DNA from 2 places in the Psychrobacillus sp. PGGUH221 genome. Region 1 is predicted to be linked to the other one. Evidence: riboswitches for the same ligand, from Rfam matches in the RefSeq annotation. Region 1 holds a riboswitch; the other holds the start of a gene.
What was found. A riboswitch is a leader RNA that binds a small molecule or an ion and turns the genes downstream of it on or off. The one in region 1 is predicted to bind FMN.
Positions count from the first base shown of each region.

Region 2: it holds a riboswitch for FMN, as region 1 does, so the genes downstream of both, ribE (riboflavin synthase) here and PGC35_RS08655 (ECF transporter S component) in region 1, are expected to answer to the same signal.

Region 1 covers NZ_JAQMHQ010000004.1:224,491-232,593, forward strand. The annotation lists gene resB (cytochrome c biogenesis protein ResB) at 1-748, shown strand, start outside; gene ccsB (c-type cytochrome biogenesis protein CcsB) at 753-1,943, shown strand; gene PGC35_RS08635 (response regulator transcription factor) at 2,133-2,849, shown strand; gene PGC35_RS08640 (ATP-binding protein) at 2,842-4,617, shown strand; gene sigX (RNA polymerase sigma factor SigX) at 4,665-5,201, shown strand; gene PGC35_RS08650 (hypothetical protein) at 5,194-6,459, shown strand; FMN riboswitch at 6,607-6,741, shown strand; gene PGC35_RS08655 (ECF transporter S component) at 6,899-7,492, shown strand; gene PGC35_RS08660 (hypothetical protein) at 7,832-8,103, shown strand, end outside.
Region 2 covers NZ_JAQMHQ010000006.1:56,162-64,264, forward strand. The annotation lists gene PGC35_RS11200 (dienelactone hydrolase family protein) at 1-490, opposite strand, end outside; gene PGC35_RS11205 (DinB family protein) at 701-1,165, shown strand; gene PGC35_RS11210 (NUDIX hydrolase) at 1,214-1,696, opposite strand; gene PGC35_RS11215 (ABC transporter permease) at 1,749-2,789, opposite strand; gene PGC35_RS11220 (ABC transporter permease subunit) at 2,786-3,628, opposite strand; gene ribH (6,7-dimethyl-8-ribityllumazine synthase) at 3,813-4,277, opposite strand; partial or broken gene ribB (3,4-dihydroxy-2-butanone-4-phosphate synthase) at 4,337-4,957, opposite strand; gene ribE (riboflavin synthase) at 4,974-5,621, opposite strand; FMN riboswitch at 5,802-5,934, opposite strand; FMN riboswitch at 6,076-6,206, opposite strand; gene PGC35_RS11240 (serine hydrolase domain-containing protein) at 6,542-7,585, shown strand; gene argH (argininosuccinate lyase) at 7,669-8,103, opposite strand, start outside.

The DNA of each region.
Region 1 (8,103 bases):
GTTATATAAAGGTGCAGATGATGCAATTGCAGGAAAACCTGATGATTTAAAACCTATTAAAGAAGAATCAATTCAAGTGAATCAACCGCTTAAATTTGATAACTTCTCTGTCTTCCAAATGGATTTCCGTTTAGATGAATTAAAATCTATGACATTCCAATTACAAGACAAAGCTTCTAAGGAGTCTTTCGGGGAATTTACAATTGATTTGGCTAATCCCCAAACAGAATATCAGTTAAAAGATGGCTACAAAGTGGAAATTATGGATTATTACGCGGATTTCACTGGTTTTGAAGATGGAGTTCCACAATCACAATCGCCGCTTCCTAATAATCCTGCATTTTTGGTGAAAATGTATAGTCCGGAATTTCCAAAAGGAGAAACAAGCTTTGTAATGATCAAAGAAACATTAGAGCCACTTGGCGAAAATCAGCATAAGATTGCATTCCAAAGCGTTGAGACAAGAGATGTTTCTGGTTTAACTATTCGCAAAGATTTAACGCTTCCTTTACTCGGACTTGGCGGACTGATCTTCATGATTGGGGTAGCCCAAGGTTCATACTGGAATCATCGTCGTATATGGTTGCAGCAATTAGAAGATGGGCAAGTTGTAATTGCAGCACATACAAACAAAAACTGGTTAAGTATTCAAAAAGACTTAGATGCAGTTTCAAAAGTTGCGATTCTTCCACCTTATGAAGACCAACAAGATTTAGACGCTAAAGCGGAAAAAGAGAAAGGAGTCTAGTTTTATGGATTTGGTATCACTTAGTAGTACCTTATTATTAATAGCATTTATTGCTTATTTAGTTGCAACTTTTTTATTCGGGGGAGCAGTAAAAGGTTCTAGCTCGGAGAATACTACTTCAAAATCATTTGATCGCTGGGGAAAATTAGCAATTACAGTTACTATTATTGGTTTTATATCCAATCTTGGTTACTTTTTTACAAGATGGATTGCAGCTGGACATGCTCCGGTTAGTAATTTATTTGAGTTTACAACTGCGTTTGGGATGATGGTTGTAGGGGCATTTATTTTAATTTACTTTATTTATAGAGTACCTTCTCTTGGGCTTTTTGCATTACCAATTGCCGTATTAATCATTGCATATGCAAGTATGTTCCCAAGAGATATTACCCCGTTAATCCCGGCTCTTAAAAGTTACTGGTTGACTGTCCATGTAATTACTGCGGCACTTGGTGAATCCATTTTAGCCATTAGTGCCGTTGCAGGATTAATTTGGCTTCTAAAAAATATTGATTTGACAAAAAAATCAAAACAGAGCTTTTGGATAGAGGCAGTTATGTATTTGGTTGTTTTAGTTCTTGGTTTTGTCATTTCTACGACTTCATTTACAATTGCAGACTATAAGGCTGAATATAGTTATGTAAATAAAGAAGGTAATGCAGCTGAAATGGAATATAACATGCCAGCTATTTTTGGGATGAATAAATCTGAAGCCATCACAGAAAATGCGATGGAACCACTGGTGGAAATGCCGCCATTAGTAAATGCTAAAAAACTTACGATTGTTACATGGTCTGTTATTTTTGGAACAATATTATATGTAATACTGCGTTTAATTTTACGCAAACCTATAGCAGCTGTGCTGCAACCATTTGCTAAAAAAGCTAACTCTCAATATATGGATGAAATTGGGTATCGTTCAGTTCTTATCGGTTTCCCTGTGTTCACTTTAGGAGCACTAATTTTTGCAATGATTTGGGCACATGAGGCATGGTCTAGATTCTGGGGATGGGATCCAAAAGAGGTTTGGGCGCTTATTACTTGGTTGTTCTACGCAGTGTTCCTTCACTTACGTCTAACTAAAGGTTGGCATGGTGAAAAATCTGCTTGGCTAGCTTTAATTGGTTTTATAATTATTATGTTCAATTTAATAGCAGTAAACTTAATTATTGCTGGCTTACACTCTTACGCTTAATAGAATCGCTTATGTGCTTATATAACTCTCGGTGAATAGTGTATGAAGTCTGTACAAGTAGCGATAGATATTCTATTCTATAAATAAACGAAAAAGCTCTTGTCTCTTAAAGAGATAGGAGCTTTTCTTTCAATTTAGTACGACTAATTGTACAATATATATTAGAAGTTGATAGAAGGGTATGATATTATGTCTGAAATGATTAAGCTTTTAGTAGTAGACGATGAAGAACGTATCCGTCGATTGTTAAAAATGTATTTAGAACGTGAAGGTTACGAAGTTGAAGAAGCAGAAAATGGAGAAATTGCATTACAACTTGCCTTAGAGAATGATTATAATTGTATATTATTAGATATTATGATGCCTGAGAAAGACGGTATTGAAGTAATTACTGAATTAAGAGGACATAAGGAAACACCGGTCATATTGTTAACTGCTAAAGGCGAAGAAGCAAACAGAGTCGAGGGATTTGAACTTGGTGCTGATGACTACATAGTAAAACCATTTAGTCCAAGGGAAGTAGTCTTGCGCATTAAAGCTATTTTAAAACGCTCTGCTGTATTGTCACCTATTCAAGGAGCTTCTGCTTCAAAAGATATTGTAGTATTTCCTCATTTAACTATTGATCATGATGCACATCGTGTTACTGCAGATGGTGTTGAAGTAAGCTTAACTCCAAAGGAATATGAGTTACTTTACTTTTTAGCAAAAGCACCAGACAAAGTGTTTGATCGAGAACAGTTGTTAAAAGAAGTTTGGCATTATGATTTCTTTGGAGATTTGAGAACAGTCGATACCCATGTAAAACGGTTACGTGAGAAGTTAAATAGAGTATCTGAAAAGGCAGCTAAAATGATCGTAACTGTTTGGGGTGTAGGTTACAAATTTGAGGTTGTCAATGAATAGAATTTGGAATAGTGTTGTCGGGAAGCTATGGGGAACCATATTGCTTCTCGTCTTATTTGTGTTGTTTATTGTCACCGTTTTAATGCTAGAATTCTTAACAGATTTCCATACAGAGCAAGCGGAAGAATCTTTAAGACAAGAGGCAGCAACTATAGGGAAAATAGTGGAAGAGTACAACCAGGTGGAAGATTCCTTTCAAATTATTGAAGATATACTTGGTACAGAAACAAGTGCCTTAATTGTTAGAGATTCGAATTCCGTTTCTTTGTCTGTTCACGATGGTTTAAAGAAAGATGTTATTAGAGATAAAATACTTAAAGATAAAGAACTTACAAAAGTTTATACATCTAACGATACAATTATTAAAAAAATGTTAATGCCGTCCATGACAGAAGAGAATAAGATGGAATCATATATTATATTAGCATCTCCTTTGGAGTCAAATAATGAAATACATGGCGGTGTATTTATATATCAAAGTTTAGACGTGGTAAACAAAACGTCCAACCAGACAACGAACATTGTCTTTTTATCAGGATTTATTGCGTTATTGTTAACTACCATGTTTTCGTTTTTCTTAACTTCTAGAATCACATCTCCTCTCCGCTCTATGCGAGAAGCAGCTTCAGAACTAGCAAAAGGGAATTTTGAAGCAAAAGTTTCCTATCATCAAAAGGATGAAATAGGAGGACTGGCAACCGCATTCAATCGAATGGGAAGTCAATTAAAACATCATGTGGAAGTAATTAATCAAGAAAAAGAACAGCTATCAAACATATTAACTTCCATGACAGATGCAGTGATTACCTTTAATAAAGATTTCAACGTGCAAGTAAGTAATCCACAAGCGGAGCTTTTAATGCAAAAATGGCATATGAATAATGAAGTAGCTGATAATTCTCATTTGCCTGCAGAACTATACCATTTACTGGATCATGTTTTCCATAATGAAGAGGAGATAGATGAAGAATTAGAAATTAAAGGTTCCTATTTCTCCGTTTCTATAAGTCTTCTTTACAGTAAAGATATGGTTAGGGGAGCAGTTGTAGTTCTGAGAGATATGACAGAACAACACCAGTTGGATAAAATGCGTTCTGACTTTATTGCCAATGTCTCACACGAACTCAGAACACCAATTTCGATGCTACAAGGATATAGTGAAGCGATCATTGATGATGTTGTGACGACGGAGGAAGACCGTAAAGAGATGATTCGAATCATTTATGATGAATCTAAACGAATGGGAAGACTTGTAACAGAATTATTAGATTTAGCACGTTTAGAATCAGGCTACTTAAGTATTTTTAAAGAGGAAGTATTGGTAATACCTACAATTGAACGAATTACTCAAAAGTTTGATCAAATAGCGAAAGAAAAAAATCTTCGTTTAAATTTTGAACAAAACTTACTTGAGCCTATGACGCTAGAAATCGATGAAGATCGTATGGAACAAGTGCTGACAAATTTAATTGACAATGCTCTGCGTCATACGGAAAAAGGATCTGTCACAGTTAGAATTTCGAAAATCGACCATCAATTTGTGATGGAAGTGGAAGACACAGGTTATGGCATACCGAGTGAAGACCTTCCTTATGTTTTCGAACGTTTTTATAAAGGGGATAAAGCAAGAACGAGAGGAAAGAGTGGAACAGGTCTTGGTTTAGCAATTGCTAAAAATATAATAGAACGTCATGATGGTAATTTATCTGTGGAAAGTGAACTAGGTGTTGGTACTAAATTCATTATCCGATTACCTCTAACTAATTGAAACAAAAACAGTTCATGAACGACTAATTGTAAGAACGGGGGGAGCTTATGAATGACTCCGTTTTCCACCGCTTGTATGATAATTATCATCAAGACGTTTTTCAGTTTCTGATCTATTTGGTTAAAAATAGACAGACTGCGGAAGACTTGGTCCAAGAAGTGTATGTTCGCGTTTTAAGGGCTTATAGCCGATTCGAGGGGAAAAGTTCTGAGAAGACATGGCTATTTTCTATTGCTAAAAATGTAGCAATCGACCATTTTAGAAAGCAATCAGTGAGAAAAAAAAGGTTGTTCGAATCCTTTAATTGGGAAACGATGCAGCTTGCATCGTCAGATATGCTTCCAGAGGATTTAGTTCAATTGAATGACGAAATGAAATCTCTATTAACTGCTCTAGATGATTGCACTGGCGATCAAAAAATGGTTATCATAATGCGATATTTTCAGCAGCTATCTATTGCTGAAACAGCACAAATACTAAATTGGTCAGAAGGAAAAGTGAAAACAACACAACACCGAGCTATAAAGTCATTGCGTGAACGATTATCTGAAACAAAGAAGGAGGGTAAGGTTCATCATGAGTAATTGGAAAAAAGATGATGAAGCACTAGATGAATTACTGAACCAAATGCCCAAGTTTACAGATCATCGTTCCAAAGAAGATGTGTATAATCGGGTAAAACAAGAGGTATTAGGTCACGAAAAAGAATCAACTATATATTCTTCACGTAGGATTCAATCCAAATGGTTACCTTTAGTTATTTCTATTGCTTCCGTATTTCTTCTCACTTTTTTAGTTTCTTCCTATTTGAATAATAATAATTCAATGAAGCAGTATAGCACTAGCGAAAAAATGGAACAGAAGAGCAGTGAAGAAGAAAGTATGCAGTCAATGGATGTTACAGAGAATGCTGCCATAACAAGTGAAGAAAGTAAAACTGAATCATCGGACGATATGTCAAAAATGACAAGTATAATGGAATCGTATATAGAATTAAAACCAATAGATAAAAGATATGCTGTCTATGAAGGTGATTTAAATGGAGGTACTGTGTTTCATTTTTCATTCAATGAAAATGCATTAACTGTACCTGTCACAATTATTATTCCAAAAGAGCAAGTGGAAGCCGATTTTCCAGATATGAAACCAAATAGTTTACAGTTGTATGAACGTTATGCAAGTTTGATTAATGAAGAGTCGCTCGGATTTACAGAGTATCATCCTTATAAAGGGTATTTTGTTGCGGATAATCAATTATTAAAGCATTATCTCCCTAATGAACATGGTTATGACACAGCGTCTGGAACATCGGTACCGTATTGGAGCTCTCTAAATGAAATTTTTACGGATTTTGATTCAATCGCTCTTTTAAATGAGGACGGCTCTCCACTTGAATGGGATCAAGTAGGCATATTAGCTGAGCCGAGTAAATTAGAAGGGTCGAAAGGTCAACATAATTACTATAATTACCGTGCCCAAAATGGAAATATATATTTAACTCCTAACTTTTCAGCTTCTTATGAAACGATTGCTGAAGCATTTAGTGAAATGAAAAACGTAGATAACGACATATACACTTCTGTAATCCCATCGAATATTACTTACTCATATGAAGATCGAGAAGGAATAGCTGTTATCAAATTTAACGAACCATTGGATTTAGAATCAATGGAGCCAAATGAGGCTACAAGATTAATTGAAGCATTCGCATTGACCGCAGCAAGCTTTGGAACTGAAGTGAAATTAGAAAATGTAGTACAGGAGCAGTGGGAAATATTTAATTTCGAAAATACCCTTCCTACTCCACTTGGACCAAATGGTTTTATAATGAGCGTCCAATAAGAATTTGGAATGCCAAGCTTTGATTTTATCAAAGCCTGGCATTTTTTGTATCATAAAATTTTGAAGCAATTATATTGCATAAAGGTTGTGTTTTTGTTAATATATTATTAATTCAAGATATTATTCTTGAAGTATAATAAAATATTGATTCATCTTCGGGGCAGGGTGAAATTCCCGATCGGCGGTATTAGAAGATTTATTTCTTGAGCCCGCGAGCCGTAATTGGCAGGATTTGGTTAGATTCCAAAGCCGACAGTATAGTCTGGATGGGAGAAGGTGAAGGTACAGTCGTTTTTCGTATACTCTAATGCGGATACGCTTTTTTTAAGTGTGCCTTGTTTCTCCCTTGAGCTCTTTAATAGCTTAAGGGATTTTTGAGTTACAATTTCGTACTGAACCTTTCTTCTTGTGGAGTGAATCGCAAAAGGAGAGAGGAATAATGACAAAAAGTAAGACGCGAAAGCTTATTGCTATCGCAATGTTGAGTAGTATTTCCTTTGTATTGATGCTACTTGCATTTCCGTTACCGGTACTACCAGCTTATTTAAAAGTGGATTTTAGTGATATTCCAGCACTAATTGCGGCTATTACGATGGGGCCAATTGCAGGTATTGTCGTAGCGTTTTTGAAAAACGTATTAGATTGGTTGTTTGCTGGAAGTCCAACTGGTGTACCAGTAGGACATATGGCGAATTTTGTAACTAGTATTCTATTTATAGCACCTGTTTATTTAATTTATCGCAAAGCATCATCATCTAAAGGGATCATGTACGGTTTAGCTTCTGGAACGATTTCCATGGCAATAGGCATGAGTGTTTTAAATTACTTTGTATTTTTACCAATGTATACGTACTTCTTAAACTTCCCTATGGAGACTGGTACAGCTTTGTTCAATTCTATTATTTTCGGTATCCTACCGTTCAATTTGATAAAAGGACTATTAGTTACAATCGTTATGATTGTTTTATTTAAGCGAATGAAACCAATGCTCGACCGAGTAACAAATTCGTTTCGAGTTCCGGATACAAATTAATTAAAGGTCGTTTCTCTATCTTAGAGAAACGTCCTTTCTCGTTTTACAAAAGGAATTTTGCTAATTGGTCTCGTTCATTATTTTGATTTTTTGTCAGGCTTTTCTATTAACTCAGGATTATTCTTCCTGAGTATATAAAAAATAATAAAGTATTTTTTTTGTAGGTTTGGGAAGAGTCCGCTCGAATCCTTCGGGAAAGCGAGAAAGGCGACACTACAGGAGTCGAGCAAGGGCACTGAGAAAGTCCTCACTGAAGTATGTGAACGACAAGTTGTTCACATACTCGATTTTTATGTTGGCCACATTAATTTCCGTTCCGGGCGGACGCGTTCCGCCGGCATGGCTTCAGCCGCTTCCCTCGCTCCGCTCAGTCCAGGGTCTTCACCTCATGCTTTTCCGGCTAGAGTCGCCGCCTTTCACTTCAATCAACTATTATCCGCGTTCCAATTAGAAATCCATCATGCCATTAATAGAGCAAGTATTAATCACTTAAATTTTTTCAATCAGTATATAAAGAAAATCGTTGAAAAAGGCGACACTCCTGCGGGAAAAGCGTTAGCCGAAGACCCCGCAGTTGAGGGGGAAGGCAATCTAAGTTCGCCGCATCATGC
Region 2 (8,103 bases), on a different contig from region 1:
TAAATTTATGTACCTTTATATTCTTTTCTTCTAAACGTTGGATTAACTCGTTCACATTAAACGATTTCTCTATTTCTGGAAAAAAAAGCAATGAAGGACATAAGGGTTCTATCTCTATATAGCTTCTTATACGAGAACCATAAAATCCGACAATTCCATCGACACCATTTTCATCACTACACAACCAAGCAATCGTAGCCCCCACACTAAATCCAACTATATATACTTTCTCATATCTATCTTTCATGTCAGACAATACACATTTGATTTTTTTAGAAGCATTTGTAAAACCTACGTTCTCCATAAAATGTTTATAAGCAACTTCCTCTTGAATATATTCAAATGATGTTTCAAGTTCGTATAAACTGGGACAAATAACATCAAACCCTTTTTCTGATAATGTACGACAAATATAATTCATATGCTGATTAATTCCGTAAATTTCATGAACTACAATAATTAAAGAATTTGATCTATTTTGTATGTAAATCTAATACATCCCCCTTCTAGACTAAAATTAGCTGTAGCATCTTTTACTAAACTCTATTAAATATTTAAGTAGTAGTTCTCCTTAAACCCAACAAAATCTTTCTTCTAGCAGCCGTCTTCTTAAGACTTTTTTCTATCCTACCAATATTATAGAATATTTGCGATAATATGAAATAATAGTTTAAGAATAGGAGGTAAGAAAGTGCTTGAGATGTTTTTGTATAATTGGCAAATAAGGAATGATTGGTTTGAATGGTGTCTCGATTTATCTTTTGAAGAGCTAACAAAAAAACGTATAGGTGGGATGGGTAGTATTTTACATAATTTATACCATGTAATAGATTGTGAACAACTATGGATCAATCAAATGAATGGTACACCTGTTATAGAGAGTAATATTGACTTAATTACCAACCTTGAAGACGTAATTAATTTTTCGAATGAAACAAAGCAAAATACTTATGATTTTATCCAAAGGTGGATTTCTAATCAGGACAATCAAGTATTAAAAATTACTAATAAAAAGGGTATTACTTATTCATTTTCTTACGATAAAATTTTGCATCATATCATTTCACACGAAACGCATCATATAGGACAATTATCTATTTGGTCTAGGGAAATCGGCATTAAACCTGTATCTAGCGATATATTATTTAGAGAACCAAACTATTGATATGGACCTCTTCTTTGAGTCACTTTTAAAGAAGAGAGTTTACTAGATCTATATTTTCCTGTTTAACTTCTGTACAAAATCTGGTTTTGTTACATATTCCATATAATTTACAGTACCATTAAAATCTAAATAAGCTTGATAACGTGCAAGTATAGCTGGAGCAGTAATTAAATCTAACACTTTATTTTTTGCCACCCAGCCACTTTCTGTTGTTTCATCAGAAGTACAAAGTTCTCCGCTAGTTTGCTTGCACAAAAAATCTACTATCAACTTAGTAGGGACATCCGTTTTATTGTCATACCATTTATGAATACCAGTATTTGAATAAATACCAATCATGCGAGAAACAACTATATCTATTCCGCTTTCTTCTTTTATTTCTCTACATAAGGCATCCATTAGATTTTCGCCTATTTCCACTTGACCGCCAGGAAAAACCCATCCCCCATGAAGTGTTCTCACTAACAGAATATCTCCCTTTTCGTTCTCTACTATTCCCCCAACTGCTAATATATGTGTTGGCATTTTCATTTTAAATTCCTCCTAAAATTTAATATGCTGTAAAAAAACTGTAGACTAAAGCCTACAGTTTTGTTGATTTTTGTTTTTCAGTTTGATGTAGCAAACGCAACTTTTCTTTTAACTGACGTTGATTCCATTCAATTGTGTCATCCGAAACAAATACAGCTTTTCTTCGTTTCGGAATGATTACTTGCCCACTCACTGCTCGCGTATAGCCCTCGATCATAGTGGCAACAGCTAATATAACGAGTGCGAAACAGATTGCTGGAGCAAGGGGCAGCCATGGAACACCTTGTAAATATCGAAACGAAGAACCAAATAGTCCAGCCCATTCATACGCTATCGATTTAGGTGGATCTCCAAACATCGGATCATAGCTCACATTTGTCCCCCCAATAAATAATTGAAGAAGTCCTAAATGTGTAAAAACAACTAATGTTTCAACCACTTGCTGACCATAAAGTACAAACAATTTTTCCCGCATCATTGGAAAGAGATGTCTCGTTATTATTCTTCGACGACTCGCTCCAAGTGTTCTTGCAGCTAAAATGTATTCCTGCTGATAAAGTAAATTCGCTTCATTCCCAATTAAAGCGGACACAATAGGAACGGTTATAATAGCCATTAACACAACTTGAATAACAATACGTTCCCATACCGTTGTAGAGAACCCTTCCATCGGCTCCCATAATACGGGAAACAACATGAGATAGGAAAATATGGTCATTGGCACATAATGTAGCGGATCAATAAAACTATTCAATAATGAACGTTTCTTTTGCCAATACGTACCTATGACAAAACCTAGGGGTACTGCAATAAACATACGGACTGCAGCAACTCCCATTGCAGCAATAATAGTATATTTTGCACCTAGCATAATTTTTGCAAACATATCATAACCGAACTGGTCTGTCCCAAAAGGATTAGCCCAACTAGGTGAAAGTGGGGCTGCTTCTACTAATTTACCTTTTTCGTATATAAAAAATGTTTGCTTAGGATCCGGTCCATTAATCCATTCGAATACAAAACTTCCTATTAAAAAGAATGCAAGAATGATAAATCCAAAAACAAAATAAGGTTGCTTCCAAACAGACTTCATAAGATAGCACCTCCCCGATTCAAACGGCGTAAAAAGTACCACTCACCAAAGCTGTACAGTATGAAAACAGGTAAAAAGAAACTGCAAACTGTAATTAAAAAAAGCTCGCCAGACATGTTTTGGCTCAAGTGAAACATAATACCTGGCATATTGAACATTCGTTCTAAAATAAATAAATTAGAAAGCATAAACCACATCGTCTTTTTCGATTGAAAAAATATACTAACAATTGCATTCCTAAATATATGTATAATTAAAATAATTAATTTATTAAAACCAAGCGACTTTGAAAGTTCTACATACATTTTACGTTCCTCTGCCTCAAATGTCAGCATGCTTAAGCGATACAGCTGTACCATCGGTAAAATCATCAAACAAAAAACAGGAAGCATATAAATCTTTTCTCCACCAGTGACGGCTATTTTAGAAAGAAAAATACCTGTATTTCTATGAATCATAATTACCGTTAACTGAACAAGCAAGATCACTAATATGTCTGGAAAGGATTCCAAAAAGAAAAAGATCGTTTTAATTCGCTGTCTTGTTCGTTCTTTAAACAGCATTGTTAGAATCGTAAATAATAATGCTAAAAATATTGCAACTAGTAATGCCAAAAATAATATCTCTAAGGAATAGGTAATATACTCCCCTATATGTGGACCATAGTATTGATCCATAAAATTAGAAATTGGAAATAGTGCAAGTATATGTTGCGAATATTCCTTTCCCCTAAACTCCCCTTGTTGTATACCTGTGATCAATATAGGTAAGCCACTTATCAGTAAAATACCTATAAAAGCTACCGTCAATTGAAGCAACCATTTTGATAATTTCTTCACAAAAAATCCCCCTGCTGTCTGAAAACTAAGATGAAAATATCATAACATAGTAAAATATAAAAAAAAGAGAATTTTAAGTAATTTGAGACATTTCTCCATTTAATCCAATTTTCAGCCCTCTTAAATCGATTGGAACAAGCGAATATAAAAAAACAGGCTAATGATAGCCTGTTTTTTATGTCTATTAAAATAAACGGCTTAAATTCGCCATTTCAATTGCAGATACTGCTGCATCATAACCTTTGTTACCAGCTTTTGTACCAGAACGTTCAATAGCTTGCTCGATTGTTTCCGTTGTCACAATGCCGAACATAACTGGCACACCCGTTGTTAACCCCACACTTGCAATACCTTTTGCTGTTTCGTTACATACATAATCGTAATGTGTAGTAGAGCCTCGAATAACAGTTCCTAAACCGATAATTGCGTCATACTTTTTTGTTTCCGCCATTTTTTTCGCTAAAAATGGTACTTCAAATGCTCCAGGTACCCATGCTACATCTACATTATCCAAAGAAACACCGTGACGTTTCAACCCGTCCATTGCACCATCTAATAATTTTCCATTGATAAACTCATTAAATCTACCAACTACAATACCTATTTTCAAATCTGTTCCGATTAATTGTGCTTCAAATATTTGTCCCATTCTTTATCTCTCCTAAATTTTTAATTTTATAAGTTAATATTTCCTCTTAATTAAAGCTATTCACCCATCACTAATTTTTCATGTGCATTTCGATAATTTACTAATGCTTCAATAGTGACAAATTTCAATCCATGAAGATTTGCTATTTCTTTTAATTCTGGTACTCTAGCCATTTCCCCATTTTCACTCATAATTTCGCAAATGACACCAGCGGGTTTAACTCCGCAAAGTTTTGCAAAATCAACCGCTGCTTCCGTATGACCCGGACGTTCAAGTACACCATTGTCTTTTGCTATTAGTGGGAACACATGACCAGGTCGACGGAAGTCAGAGCCTACTGACTCAGCATTCAAAAGTTGTAATATCGTTTCAGAACGTTCAAATGCACTAATACCGGTCTCTGTTGTTTTATAATCTATACTAACAGTGAAGGCTGTTTGATGGTTATCCGTATTATTTTCGACCATAGGAGATAAATTTAGATAATCAGCTAAATTCTTCGTAATAGGTGTGCATATTAATCCACGACCATACGTTGCCATAAAGTTAATATTTTCGGGTGTAGCGTAATCTGCCAATACTAGAAAGTCTCCTTCATTTTCTCGACTTTCGTCATCCACTACAATAATGACTTTACCTTTTTTTAAATCATCTATTGCTTCCTCAATTGTATGAAACATAGTAAAAGCCCCTTTATTAAAATCCATTTTGTCTTAAGAAATCCATCGTTATTGTTGAGTTCGTTGATTTCTCTTGTTTTTGATCTAATTGTTGAATAACATATTTCCCCAATAAATCATTTTCAATATTTACAATGTCTTGCTCTCTTTTAATACCTAAGATTGTCTCGCTGAATGTATGTGGAATAAGCGATACTGTTATTTGTGTGGGCTGCACTTCGAAAATAGTTAAACTAATTCCATCGATCGCTACCGAACCTTTTAGCATGCAATATTTACTGAGTTCTCTATCAATACCGATATCTACGTACACCGCATTTTCCAGTTTTCTTTTTCTTAAGATGACACCCGTTCCATCCACATGACCAGAAACAAAATGTCCACCAAACCTTCCATTTGCCGCCATCGCTCTTTCTAAATTGACTTCATGGCCAATTTGCAGTGAACGAATATTTGTTGACTTAACAGTTTCTGGCATTATTTCTACAGTGAAATGATTATTAGAATAAGCAATAACTGTTAAACAAACACCATTAACAGCAATACTGTCACCTAAATGAATGTCTTCAACTATTTTAGAAGATTCCAATGTTAACTTCATACTGTTCGCACCACTTTTAAGGGCCTTAACTTTTCCTAAGTCTTCTATAATTCCAGTAAACAACATAAACACCTCTATTCAGAAATATTTTATTTAATTCAGAAAACCTCCTGTCTTGACAACAAAATTCTCTGATAAACAAAAGAAAACCCCTTAGAAATTAAGGGGTTTTGGGATTATGTAATTTAAGCAATACTTAATAAACCTTTTTAAATCCAGAAAATTTAAAAGGCTTCTTGCTCTTACATCCTTCTCCCATCCAGACTTTAACTGTCGGCTTTGGATTCGCACCAAATCCTGCCTTAAAAAAGGCTCACGGGCTTAGAATTTCTTCATCACCGTCGATTGGGAATTTCACCCGACCCCGAAGGAATATAATATAAAGTTGTAATTGGTTTTTCATTTTAAAAAAAGAAAAACCCATAGAGAATCTCTACGGGGTCGTTAGAAAAGTTATTTTCATCAACAAATAAACCTATAGAAGAAGTTTTTCTCCATAAGTAAATAAAGTTGTTCAAACGTCCTTCTCCCATCCAGACTATACTGTCGGCTTTGGATTCGCACCAAATCCTGCCTTAAAAAGGCTCACGGGCTTAGAATTTCTTCATCACCGTCGATTGGGAATTTCACCCGACCCCGAAGGACTATTCATCTATGCAATTATAATACCACGTAAAGAATAATTATACACGTAACTTGTCTTTCCTATATTTGTTAATATATCAGATTGCTCAATCAGTCAAGTATACACAAGTGTATATTCTGTATTATATCTACTTTAATACCAGTAGAGAATTACTCTATAAGTTGTGTTTTAAACAGTTTCTTATTGGTCTATTTGTTTAAATGTTTAAAGAAGGGATATATTTTTTATTTAAAGAATAATATAAAAGGATTCTGTACATTTACTTCCACTTTACTTATGAGTATTAAAGAAATTAATAATAGCAACATTTTGTATCAGATCTTAGAAAGGAGACCTTATGAAAATGTATAAATCTATAATTTTAGAAAAGGTTTTTAATAAAACTATGGTTAATAAGCGCATTCATGAAGGAATTGTTTATATGGAAGATACAAGAGGTGAATTTTCTTGGTACAAAGGCTATGGTGGTAAGGAATTAGATTCACCATTGCTTATGGCAAGCATAACAAAGCTTTTGACCACTGCTTGTATCTTAATTTTGCAAGAACAAGGAAAGCTATCATTGAGGAATAAAATATCTGAATTTATTGACCAAGAACATTTAAGCGGACTGCATATATACAAGTCAAAGGAATATTCATTTGACTTACTTTTATACGACTTGTTGTTTCAAATTAGCGGATTACCTGATAAATTTGAAGAGAAGAAGAGTTCAACTAAAAGAAAAGTTATTAATCAAGATTTCAGCTTTTCTTTTCATGAACTTTTAAATTGGGCAAAAGAACTAAAACCACATTTCATTCCGCGTACTAATGGAAAAGCCTATTATTCTGACCTCAACTTTGATTTACTTGGTGAAATTATTGAAAACGTAAATGGAACGACACTGGCAGAAGCCTACCAGCAATTAATTTTTATTCCACTAGAGCTTAAGAATACTTATCTTCCACAAAGTGAAAATGATTTTATACCACATATTTACTATAAGGATAAAGTATTGAACCGCCCTATGTTTATTTGTAGTTGTCGTGCGAGTGGCGGTGCTGTTACTACTGCTAGAGAAATGATGATATTTATTAAAGCATTTTTTGGCGGTAAGTTGTTTAATAAAATTGTATTTGACGAACTAGCTAATTATAACAAGCTTCAAATCACAATGGGACCGATTAGCTATGGGGGAGGATATATGAGAATTACTCTTGGTGGATTATTAATGCCGTTTATGGAAAAGGGAGAATTACTGGGTCACTCCGGCTCATCTGGTTCCTTTGCATTTTACTATCCCCAGAAGGACATTTTTTTTGTCGGGGATGTTAATCAATTTGCTAACCCTAGTCTGCCGATTCGACTTTCTATAAAGTTAGCAATGGGAGTAAAGTAAGATATTTCACAAGCACTGATATGCTTAAAAACCAATAAACTGTAGAAAACTCACACGAATGTGAGTGGTTTCTACAGTTATTATTATGCTAAACGATTTTTAGCTTCATTAATTTGTATTTTAACTTGCTCAAATCCAGTTCCACCTAATGAATTTCTTCTTTTTACGGCCGCTAATGGTGAAAGGACATCGTAAATATCAGACTCGATTAGATTGCTTGCTTCTTGTAAATCTTCTAGTGGAAGATCCAATAAGAAATAGCCTCGTTGGATACATAGGAAAACCAACTTTCCTGTCACTTCATGTGCTTCTCTGAATGGAAGCCCTTTTGAAGCAAGATAATCAGCAAGTTCTGTTGCGTTAGAAAAATCTTTATGAACAGTATCGTGAAGTCGCTCTGTATGAACCGTCATTGTACGAACCATACCTTCAAAAATTTTCAACGATCCAACAATTGTATGAACTGTATCGAACATACCTTCCTTATCTTCTTGCATGTCTTTGTTATAAGCAAGGGG